3 regions of the Lysinibacillus sp. FSL K6-1151 genome follow, and region 1 is predicted to be linked to each of the others. Evidence: a T-box and tRNA genes for the amino acid it is inferred to sense, from the RefSeq annotation. Region 1 holds a T-box; the other regions hold tRNA genes.
What was found. The T-box of region 1 lies ahead of ileS (isoleucine--tRNA ligase). A T-box ahead of a tRNA ligase gene usually reads a tRNA of that ligase, here a tRNA-Ile.
Positions count from the first base shown of each region.

Region 2: it encodes a tRNA-Ile, which carries the amino acid that the T-box ahead of ileS (isoleucine--tRNA ligase) is inferred to sense. The anticodon was not compared.
Region 3: it encodes a tRNA-Ile, which carries the amino acid that the T-box ahead of ileS (isoleucine--tRNA ligase) is inferred to sense. The anticodon was not compared.

Region 1 covers NZ_CP152040.1:2,500,198-2,503,440, forward strand. The annotation lists gene ileS (isoleucine--tRNA ligase) at 1-1,419, opposite strand, end outside; T-box leader at 1,479-1,717, opposite strand; gene MHI04_RS12125 (DUF2785 domain-containing protein) at 1,967-2,143, opposite strand; gene MHI04_RS12130 (hypothetical protein) at 2,402-2,542, opposite strand; gene MHI04_RS12135 (hypothetical protein) at 2,597-3,243, opposite strand, start outside.
Region 2 covers NZ_CP152040.1:3,584,966-3,588,208, forward strand. The annotation lists gene MHI04_RS17120 (diaminopropionate ammonia-lyase) at 1-817, opposite strand, end outside; tRNA gene MHI04_RS17125 (tRNA-Glu) at 1,078-1,149, opposite strand; tRNA gene MHI04_RS17130 (tRNA-Ser) at 1,152-1,242, opposite strand; tRNA gene MHI04_RS17135 (tRNA-Asn) at 1,252-1,328, opposite strand; tRNA gene MHI04_RS17140 (tRNA-Ile) at 1,336-1,409, opposite strand; tRNA gene MHI04_RS17145 (tRNA-Gly) at 1,411-1,484, opposite strand; tRNA gene MHI04_RS17150 (tRNA-Phe) at 1,490-1,565, opposite strand; tRNA gene MHI04_RS17155 (tRNA-Asp) at 1,623-1,698, opposite strand; tRNA gene MHI04_RS17160 (tRNA-Met) at 1,702-1,776, opposite strand; tRNA gene MHI04_RS17165 (tRNA-Ser) at 1,830-1,922, opposite strand; tRNA gene MHI04_RS17170 (tRNA-Ile) at 1,938-2,014, opposite strand; tRNA gene MHI04_RS17175 (tRNA-Met) at 2,022-2,095, opposite strand; tRNA gene MHI04_RS17180 (tRNA-Ala) at 2,123-2,198, opposite strand; tRNA gene MHI04_RS17185 (tRNA-Pro) at 2,215-2,291, opposite strand; tRNA gene MHI04_RS17190 (tRNA-Arg) at 2,299-2,375, opposite strand; tRNA gene MHI04_RS17195 (tRNA-Leu) at 2,384-2,472, opposite strand; tRNA gene MHI04_RS17200 (tRNA-Gly) at 2,478-2,552, opposite strand; tRNA gene MHI04_RS17205 (tRNA-Leu) at 2,588-2,672, opposite strand; tRNA gene MHI04_RS17210 (tRNA-Lys) at 2,690-2,765, opposite strand; tRNA gene MHI04_RS17215 (tRNA-Thr) at 2,773-2,848, opposite strand; tRNA gene MHI04_RS17220 (tRNA-Val) at 2,852-2,927, opposite strand; rRNA gene rrf (5S ribosomal RNA) at 2,938-3,053, opposite strand.
Region 3 covers NZ_CP152040.1:3,592,512-3,595,754, reverse strand. The annotation lists rRNA gene rrf (5S ribosomal RNA) at 104-219, shown strand; tRNA gene MHI04_RS17350 (tRNA-Val) at 230-305, shown strand; tRNA gene MHI04_RS17345 (tRNA-Thr) at 309-384, shown strand; tRNA gene MHI04_RS17340 (tRNA-Lys) at 392-467, shown strand; tRNA gene MHI04_RS17335 (tRNA-Leu) at 485-569, shown strand; tRNA gene MHI04_RS17330 (tRNA-Gly) at 605-679, shown strand; tRNA gene MHI04_RS17325 (tRNA-Leu) at 685-773, shown strand; tRNA gene MHI04_RS17320 (tRNA-Arg) at 781-857, shown strand; tRNA gene MHI04_RS17315 (tRNA-Pro) at 865-941, shown strand; tRNA gene MHI04_RS17310 (tRNA-Ala) at 958-1,033, shown strand; tRNA gene MHI04_RS17305 (tRNA-Met) at 1,061-1,134, shown strand; tRNA gene MHI04_RS17300 (tRNA-Ile) at 1,142-1,218, shown strand; tRNA gene MHI04_RS17295 (tRNA-Ser) at 1,234-1,326, shown strand; tRNA gene MHI04_RS17290 (tRNA-Met) at 1,380-1,454, shown strand; tRNA gene MHI04_RS17285 (tRNA-Asp) at 1,458-1,533, shown strand; tRNA gene MHI04_RS17280 (tRNA-Phe) at 1,591-1,666, shown strand; tRNA gene MHI04_RS17275 (tRNA-Gly) at 1,672-1,745, shown strand; tRNA gene MHI04_RS17270 (tRNA-Ile) at 1,747-1,820, shown strand; tRNA gene MHI04_RS17265 (tRNA-Asn) at 1,828-1,904, shown strand; tRNA gene MHI04_RS17260 (tRNA-Ser) at 1,914-2,004, shown strand; tRNA gene MHI04_RS17255 (tRNA-Glu) at 2,007-2,078, shown strand; gene MHI04_RS17250 (VOC family protein) at 2,139-2,555, opposite strand; gene nadA (quinolinate synthase NadA) at 2,753-3,243, opposite strand, start outside.

The sequences.
Region 1 (3,243 bases):
TAATGCTGCAACACTACTTGGAGCCACCTCATGAGCACACTCCCGACAAACCCAGACATTCAATGGTGTACCCCAGTAACGATTACGGCTAATATTCCAATCCACTAAATTTTCTAGGAAGTTGCCAAATCGACCGTCCTTAATATGACCTGGATACCATGTCACTTGCTGATTATTTTGTAAAAGCTGCTCCTTTAATGCTGACATCTTGATAAACCAGCTATCTGTTGCGTAGTACAGCAAAGGTGAATCACAGCGCCAGCAATGTGGGTAGCTATGCTCATATTTCTCTTTAGCAAATAGAAGTTTTTTTGCCGCTAGCATTTTAATGATATCAACATCACAATCTTTTACAAAGCGTCCGACAAGCTCAGACACAGCTTCTGTATAACAGCCTTTTAAATCAACTACATTGACAAAGGACAAACCATGGTACTGTACTGTTTTATAATCGTCCTCTCCATAGGCTGGAGCAATGTGCACAATTCCTGTTCCACTATGCTCCGTCACGTAATCCGCCATAACGACAACTTGCCCTTTTTCGACCGTTACATAAGAAAATGGTGGTTGATAGGAAACACCCGCAAACTCTTGCCCATCATGCTCACTTAGTACTTCGATAGGCTCTGTAAAAACCTTTTCTACCAGTGATTTAGCGAGGATGTATATGTTATTCTCATGCTTTACACGTACATATTGAAGAGATGGATTCATAGCCAAGGCTACATTAGCAGGTAATGTCCAAGGCGTCGTTGTCCAGCCTAAGAAATATTCGTCGCGATCCCGAAGCTTAAACATCGCTGTAACGGATAAGTCTTTGACATCCTTATACCCCTGTGCTACCTCATGTGAACTTAAGGATGTTTGGCAGCTAGGGCAATAAGGTGAAACACGATGCCCTTTATATAAAAGTTGTTCCTTGTGTACATGGCTTAAAATATGCCACACAGATTCGATATAATCATTGCTTAGTGTCAGATAAGGATTATCCATATCAAGCCAGTAGCCAAGCTGCTCGGTAAAGGTACGCCATTTTTGCTCATAGGTAAAAACGCTCTTTTTACATGCCTGAATAAATCGCTCTACCCCGTAATTCTCAATTTCCTGCTTCCCAGAGATGCCTAATGCCTTTTCTACTCCTAATTCCACAGGCAATCCATGTGTATCCCAGCCTGCTTTTCGTTCAACGAGATAGCCTTGCATCGTTTTATAGCGTGCCACAACATCTTTAATTGTTCTGCCAAAAGCATGACCAACATGTGGTAAACCATTCGCTGTTGGCGGTCCCTCGTAAAATACAAAGGGCTGCTGTCCAGCACGATTGTTGATGGACTTTGCCAAGGTTCCTTCTTGCGCCCACAACGCACGAATCCTTGTTTCTCGTTCAACCACTGTTTCCTTCTTTTGTTCTTCCTGCATATGAGTTCCTCCTATACAATCCATTTTGTATAAAAGGCATACAAAAACCCCGTCCCAAGGAAAGGGACGGGGTTAACCGCGAATACCACCCTAATTCTATTGACAGAATGGTCAATAGCGCTCAGCAACGTACAATCATACGTGTTCTTTTTAACGGTAGACACCCGGATTGGCTTACTCTATTCAGCCAATCTTCTCAGAGAGGATTTTCATGTAACACCTGCACACCGACTTCCACCAAATGTCGGCTCTCTGTAGAACAAAATGAAACACTACTCTTTCTCATCAACGAATTTGTATGCTTTTATTGTCACTCATCGTAACAAATTACCAATTGTCTGTCAACAGTGGACAACCTTAAAAAATTTCGTTGAGACAAGTGACAATACTTTGATGGAGAGTCATATATTAAGATTGCGGATTGGTTTGAATAAAGCTCTTCAGCAATATTTTGACATTAAATAGCCCGATATAAAAGTTTACTTCATCCAATTGCCCCTTTAATGTGGCTACTGTTGACAGTGTTTGCTGCAATATTTGGATGATTTCATTTTTCCAACATAGCGAAAATCAGGACTAACAACCTTTCCTCCTCATCATGAATAAATACATAAGCAGGTTGTAAATAGAAAAACCAAAGTGCATGTAACATAGCGACATAGGCTGATCCATTCATTTTAGGATTTTTCACTAGTTCATCAATAGCATCCGATACATGTGCCACACTATGTGCCCATCCTTTGCCAGGTACATAGCTTCTTACATCCTTTTCAGATGATATGTAAGTTCATAACTTCGTTTGACAAGCCTCATGCTATCCTTAGATAAAAAAATATCTGTGTAGATCCCTAGCTAAAATAAGTACGAGCAATAAGATTGTAAACGAGTGAGTAAAAAACCCAATCAGATTCCTTTGAATAATAAATGGTTTAAGCTTTAATCCCAAAGTTCAATGAAGCAACGATGATTCAGCAAATTTTTTCTAAAATCCATTCATAAAAGCTGCCCTAAATCCATGTATCTCGTAGCTCACTTCAGTAGAACCGATATGTGCTAGCATGGCATGCAAAACCTGCTGTTGATGCTCTTGCTGCCAAGTAGCCTGACCCTTTTTCAATGCCATTAATCTAGCCTTTAATTCATCTTCCTTCAATACAACTGGCTAATTCCACTTTGCTTATTCATTGTGATACTCCGTACTACTTTCTCGGTATAGCCCATCCAGCTTCCATCCATTATAAAAACGGACATAGGTCAATTCCTTTTGCCAATTATCTAGGTGCACAATCACCTTGCTGCTCCAAGGGAAAGTGGCTGCATAAACCCGACCTCTGCGTACCTCAGCTATGTCATCCGCTACACCAAGAAGTGTAGAAGGTGCATTCGCATTATACATTAAATAATGCTGTCGATCTGAACTGATCTCAAGTTCTTCCATGACCTCCTGATGAAAAACAATCACTTGCTCATTTGCCTGATGAAGTGAATAGATGAGAGCTCCCCCAAATAGCACCATCAATGAAGCCACAATGAGTACATGCTTTTTCTTTAATCCTATGTAAAACGCCCACTGCTTTTCCTTATTGTATAAATGAATATATATTGCTAGACTTATTGGCCATAAAAATAATAACTGCCAACAAAGGACAACCCAAAAAATCTCGCCATCCGAGACAAAATATCGAATGACATTGTAATTCAACAACCATAAAGGCATCGACCACCGCCATAGGGATTCTTCCTGCGGTATACTTTTTAAATAAATCAGTAGAAGAGGTAAGCTTAGGAAAAAGGCTGTCGCATTATCTAATAGAGCAAATACCA
Region 2 (3,243 bases), 1.1 Mb from region 1:
CCTTAAAGCTCTCATAATAACAATTAGCAACATGTGGCTCAACTAACACAAATGTAATATCCTGCTCATAATATTGTTGTAAAAAAGCTACTACTGCCCCTGCAAATGACCCAACACCAGCTTGTAAAAATACATGTGTCGGAGCTTGCTGCATCTGTTCAACGATTTCATGTACAAGTGTTGTGTAGCCTTGCATAATCCATAATGGTATTTCTTCGTAGCCATCCCACATCGTATCCTGAATCAGGACCCAGCCATTTTCTTGTGCTAGCTGCGAGGTATAACGCACGGTTTCATCATAATTCATTGTCGTTATTTCAGCATAGGCTCCTTCTTTTTTAATATGCTGTAAACGTTCATCGGCACTGCCAGCTGGCATATATATTCGCGCTTGATACCCCAGTTCACGAGCCGCCCATGCCACACCACGACCATGGTTACCATCTGTTGTTGAAATAAAGGTTAAATTACCTATCTGCGCTTTTACTTCTGATGATTTTAATTGTTCAAACGATAGTTCCTCTATATTTTTCTGGAGTCTATTGGCAACATACTGCGCAATTGCATAAACTCCGCCTAATACTTTAAATGCGTTTAAGCCAAATCGATAGGATTCGTCTTTTACCAAAATTTTTTCTACACCCATCCATGAAGCAAGTGAATCAAGATGATGGAGAGGTGTCTTTTCAAATTGCTCATATGTACGTAGAAATTGCCCCACTTTCTTTACTTGTTCCAATGTAAAATATGGCAGTAAAGCTGTTCCGTCATTTGCTTTATCCAGCTGATTGTGCACCCACTTTAATTTTTCATTCATTCCTATCCCTCCTTTATCATTAGCTTAGTCCATCTAGCTTCAAAATACAAAATTATACAATACAGAACTTACATTTGTCTAAGTTCCTTGTTATGCGTTTATGATCCCCTACGGAAAAGGGAGAAAAATTTCTTAACTTCCTATATAATTAACAAGCCTTCACAGATTCGATGTTCTGTGAAGGCTTCATTTTTATAGTAACTATGTTATCAAATCAATTAAAAAGTGCAGTAGATGTAATTCATCTACTGCACTTAGTATGACCCGTACGGGATTCGAACCCGTGTTACCGCCGTGAAAGGGCGGTGTCTTAACCACTTGACCAACGGGCCAATGGCGGAGAAGGAGGGATTTGAACCCTCGCGCCGGTTACCCGACCTACACCCTTAGCAGGGGCGCCTCTTCAGCCTCTTGAGTACTTCCCCACATAAAAATGGCTCCGAAGGCAGGACTCGAACCTGCGACAACCTGATTAACAGTCAGGTGCTACTACCAACTGAGCTACTTCGGAATAATGATGGGCCTAAATGGACTCGAACCATCGACCTCACGCTTATCAGGCGTGCGCTCTAACCAGCTGAGCTATAGGCCCTTGGAGCGGGTGATGGGAATCGAACCCACGACATCAGCTTGGAAGGCTGAGGTTTTACCATTAAACTACACCCGCATAAATGGTGGGTCAGGACGGAATCGAACCGCCGACACTTAGAGCTTCAATCTAATGCTCTACCAACTGAGCTACTGACCCATTTCGTCCATGCTAAGCTTATTTTCTTTTGCTTTTCATATCTTCTTATGAAAATAATGGCGGTCCCGACCGGGATCGAACCGGCGATCTCCTGCGTGACAGGCAGGCATGTTAACCGCTACACCACGGGACCATTTGGTTGCGGGGGCCGGATTTGAACCAACGACCTTCGGGTTATGAGCCCGACGAGCTACCACTGCTCCACCCCGCGATAATTTTATACGGTTTCGAGTTTTTAAAGCACCATTTATAAAGATTTAAAACTGGAGGAGGTAGAGGGATTCGAACCCCCGCGCGGTGTTACCCGCCTGTCGGTTTTCAAGACCGATCCCTTCAGCCAGACTTGGGTATACCTCCGTTGCAATATATAAATGGTGGACCTTGCAGGACTCGAACCTGCGACCGGACGGTTATGAGCCGTCTGCTCTAACCAACTGAGCTAAAGGTCCTTTAAGATGGCGGCAGAGGGGATCGAACCCCCGACCTTACGGGTATGAACCGTACGCTCTAGCCAGCTGAGCTACGCCGCCAGGATCTTTATACTGGTTAATTTATTATGGTGGAGCCTAGCGGGATCGAACCGCTGACCTCCTGCGTGCAAGGCAGGCGCTCTCCCAGCTGAGCTAAGGCCCCATAATTTCTTTGGAAATGGTCGGGAAGACAGGATTCGAACCTGCGACCCCTTGGTCCCAAACCAAGTGCTCTACCAAGCTGAGCTACTTCCCGTTCTTTTTGGCGCGCCCGACAGGAGTCGAACCCATAACCTTCTGATCCGTAGTCAGACGCTCTATCCAATTGAGCTACGGGCGCATTAAAAATGGTGCCGAGGACCGGAATCGAACCGGTACGGTAGTCACCTACCGCAGGATTTTAAGTCCTGTGCGTCTGCCAGTTCCGCCACCCCGGCACATTTGGAGCGGAAGACGAGGTTCGAACTCGCGACCCCCACCTTGGCAAGGTGGTGTTCTACCACTGAACTACTTCCGCATGTGCATAAGTTTTTTTATCTGGCAATGAAATAATGGTGCGGGTGAAGGGAGTCGAACCCCCACGCCTTGCGGCGCTAGATCCTAAGTCTAGTGCGTCTGCCAATTCCGCCACACCCGCTTATTATTATTTAAAAATGGTGAGCCATGAAGGACTCGAACCTTCGACCCTCTGATTAAAAGTCAGATGCTCTACCAACTGAGCTAATGGCTCTAAAAAATGGTGCCGGCTATAGGAATCGAACCCACGACCTACTGATTACAAGTCAGTTGCTCTACCTGCTGAGCTAAACCGGCATATGGTGGAGGATGACGGGCTCGAACCGCCGACCCTCTGCTTGTAAGGCAGATGCTCTCCCAGCTGAGCTAATCCTCCTGGGTATTATGCCTAGCGACGTCCTACTCTCACAGGGGGAAGCCCCCAACTACCATCGGCGCTAAAGAGCTTAACTTCCGTGTTCGGTATGGGAACGGGTGTGACCTCTTTGCCATCATCACTAGACTTGCACATGGATGTGCTGGCTTCTGCGTTCTTAGCAGAAGTTTCTTTATGTATCTTGTTTTGAAGTTGTTTACCTGTCCTTCAAGACAAGAATTATTGTATAACGTTTTCTCACATTGTGCAATACTTTTTTATAAAAAAAAGAAATTATTACTTTTTGAAGTTATTTTTGCTAAGTAAGAGAAAATAT
Region 3 (3,243 bases), 1.1 Mb from region 1:
CAAGGAAGCAAACGAGTGATTGAAGGAGCGTACTTCTGTACGTGACTGATTGAACGAGAGCAGCTGACGCAGTAATACGCCGTGTATTGAAGGTCGACCATAGTCTAGTGATGATGGCAAAGAGGTCACACCCGTTCCCATACCGAACACGGAAGTTAAGCTCTTTAGCGCCGATGGTAGTTGGGGGCTTCCCCCTGTGAGAGTAGGACGTCGCTAGGCATAATACCCAGGAGGATTAGCTCAGCTGGGAGAGCATCTGCCTTACAAGCAGAGGGTCGGCGGTTCGAGCCCGTCATCCTCCACCATATGCCGGTTTAGCTCAGCAGGTAGAGCAACTGACTTGTAATCAGTAGGTCGTGGGTTCGATTCCTATAGCCGGCACCATTTTTTAGAGCCATTAGCTCAGTTGGTAGAGCATCTGACTTTTAATCAGAGGGTCGAAGGTTCGAGTCCTTCATGGCTCACCATTTTTAAATAATAATAAGCGGGTGTGGCGGAATTGGCAGACGCACTAGACTTAGGATCTAGCGCCGCAAGGCGTGGGGGTTCGACTCCCTTCACCCGCACCATTATTTCATTGCCAGATAAAAAAACTTATGCACATGCGGAAGTAGTTCAGTGGTAGAACACCACCTTGCCAAGGTGGGGGTCGCGAGTTCGAACCTCGTCTTCCGCTCCAAATGTGCCGGGGTGGCGGAACTGGCAGACGCACAGGACTTAAAATCCTGCGGTAGGTGACTACCGTACCGGTTCGATTCCGGTCCTCGGCACCATTTTAATGCGCCCGTAGCTCAATTGGATAGAGCGTCTGACTACGGATCAGAAGGTTATGGGTTCGACTCCTGTCGGGCGCGCCAAAAAGAACGGGAAGTAGCTCAGCTTGGTAGAGCACTTGGTTTGGGACCAAGGGGTCGCAGGTTCGAATCCTGTCTTCCCGACCATTTCCAAAGAAATTATGGGGCCTTAGCTCAGCTGGGAGAGCGCCTGCCTTGCACGCAGGAGGTCAGCGGTTCGATCCCGCTAGGCTCCACCATAATAAATTAACCAGTATAAAGATCCTGGCGGCGTAGCTCAGCTGGCTAGAGCGTACGGTTCATACCCGTAAGGTCGGGGGTTCGATCCCCTCTGCCGCCATCTTAAAGGACCTTTAGCTCAGTTGGTTAGAGCAGACGGCTCATAACCGTCCGGTCGCAGGTTCGAGTCCTGCAAGGTCCACCATTTATATATTGCAACGGAGGTATACCCAAGTCTGGCTGAAGGGATCGGTCTTGAAAACCGACAGGCGGGTAACACCGCGCGGGGGTTCGAATCCCTCTACCTCCTCCAGTTTTAAATCTTTATAAATGGTGCTTTAAAAACTCGAAACCGTATAAAATTATCGCGGGGTGGAGCAGTGGTAGCTCGTCGGGCTCATAACCCGAAGGTCGTTGGTTCAAATCCGGCCCCCGCAACCAAATGGTCCCGTGGTGTAGCGGTTAACATGCCTGCCTGTCACGCAGGAGATCGCCGGTTCGATCCCGGTCGGGACCGCCATTATTTTCATAAGAAGATATGAAAAGCAAAAGAAAATAAGCTTAGCATGGACGAAATGGGTCAGTAGCTCAGTTGGTAGAGCATTAGATTGAAGCTCTAAGTGTCGGCGGTTCGATTCCGTCCTGACCCACCATTTATGCGGGTGTAGTTTAATGGTAAAACCTCAGCCTTCCAAGCTGATGTCGTGGGTTCGATTCCCATCACCCGCTCCAAGGGCCTATAGCTCAGCTGGTTAGAGCGCACGCCTGATAAGCGTGAGGTCGATGGTTCGAGTCCATTTAGGCCCATCATTATTCCGAAGTAGCTCAGTTGGTAGTAGCACCTGACTGTTAATCAGGTTGTCGCAGGTTCGAGTCCTGCCTTCGGAGCCATTTTTATGTGGGGAAGTACTCAAGAGGCTGAAGAGGCGCCCCTGCTAAGGGTGTAGGTCGGGTAACCGGCGCGAGGGTTCAAATCCCTCCTTCTCCGCCATTGGCCCGTTGGTCAAGTGGTTAAGACACCGCCCTTTCACGGCGGTAACACGGGTTCGAATCCCGTACGGGTCATACTAAAAAACAGTAGATGCACACGCATCTACTGTTTTTTCATATTCATAGATATAAATATTACTCTTGATTCAATGCATTTTCATCCATATAAACTACTTCCCAGATATGCCCATCTACATCCTGAAATCCCCAGCCATACATAAACCCATGATCTTGGGGTTCATTATAAGATTTACCACCGGAGGCCAGTGCCTTATTTACTAATTGATCTACTTGCTCTCGATTTTCAGCAGATAGACATAAAATTGCTTCTGCAGACGTAGTAGTATTTGTAATTTCCTTCTTACTAAACCCTTTGAATCGTTCTTCCACCATCATTAATACGAAGATATTTTCACTAATAATCATTGAGGCTGTAGTCTCATCGCTAAATTGTTGATTGAACTCAAAACCTAGTTCCTTAAAGAAGTTGATGGATTTGTTTAGATCTTTCACTGGTAAATTGATAAAAATATTTTTCGATTGAAAAGCCATTTATTTTCACCTCCAAATCGACAGTAGCATAGAGCATAAAGCCATGTCAATTTCAGCAATAGATGGATATTCTTTGATTGGATCGATGATGATGCATTTGAAAATGGCAGTTGTTTAAGCTATTCAAAATAGATGTTATATGAACATAAAAAGCAGAGACGTTTTTTTACACCATCTCTGCTTTTAAAGCAACCTAATTATCCTCGTGCTAGCATTCTTTCGAGAGAGCTAAGTGCTTCAGCTGTAGTATATTCATCTACTTGGATACGGTTATGTGGTTGCCCCTGCTCAATACTTTCTAAGCTCCACAACAGATGGGGAAGGTCAATGCGATTCATTGTTAAGCAAGGACAAAAATTTTCATTTAAAGAGATAATATGTTTATCTGGATGCTGCTTCATTATGCGATTGACAAGATTCATTTCTGTTCCAATAGCCCATGCCGATCCGCTTGGTGCACGATTGATTGTCTCAATGATGTATTTTGTGGAACCTGCATCATCAGCAGCTGCTACAACTTCACGACTGCATTCAGGGTGAACAATAATTTGCATAGTTGGATGTTCTTTGCGAACGACCTCCGTATGGTGAACCGTAAATCCTTCATGTACAGAGCAATGACCTTTCCATAGAATAACCTGAATGTTCTCAAGCGGCTCATTTGTTTCAAGTATATTCTTATGGGGAT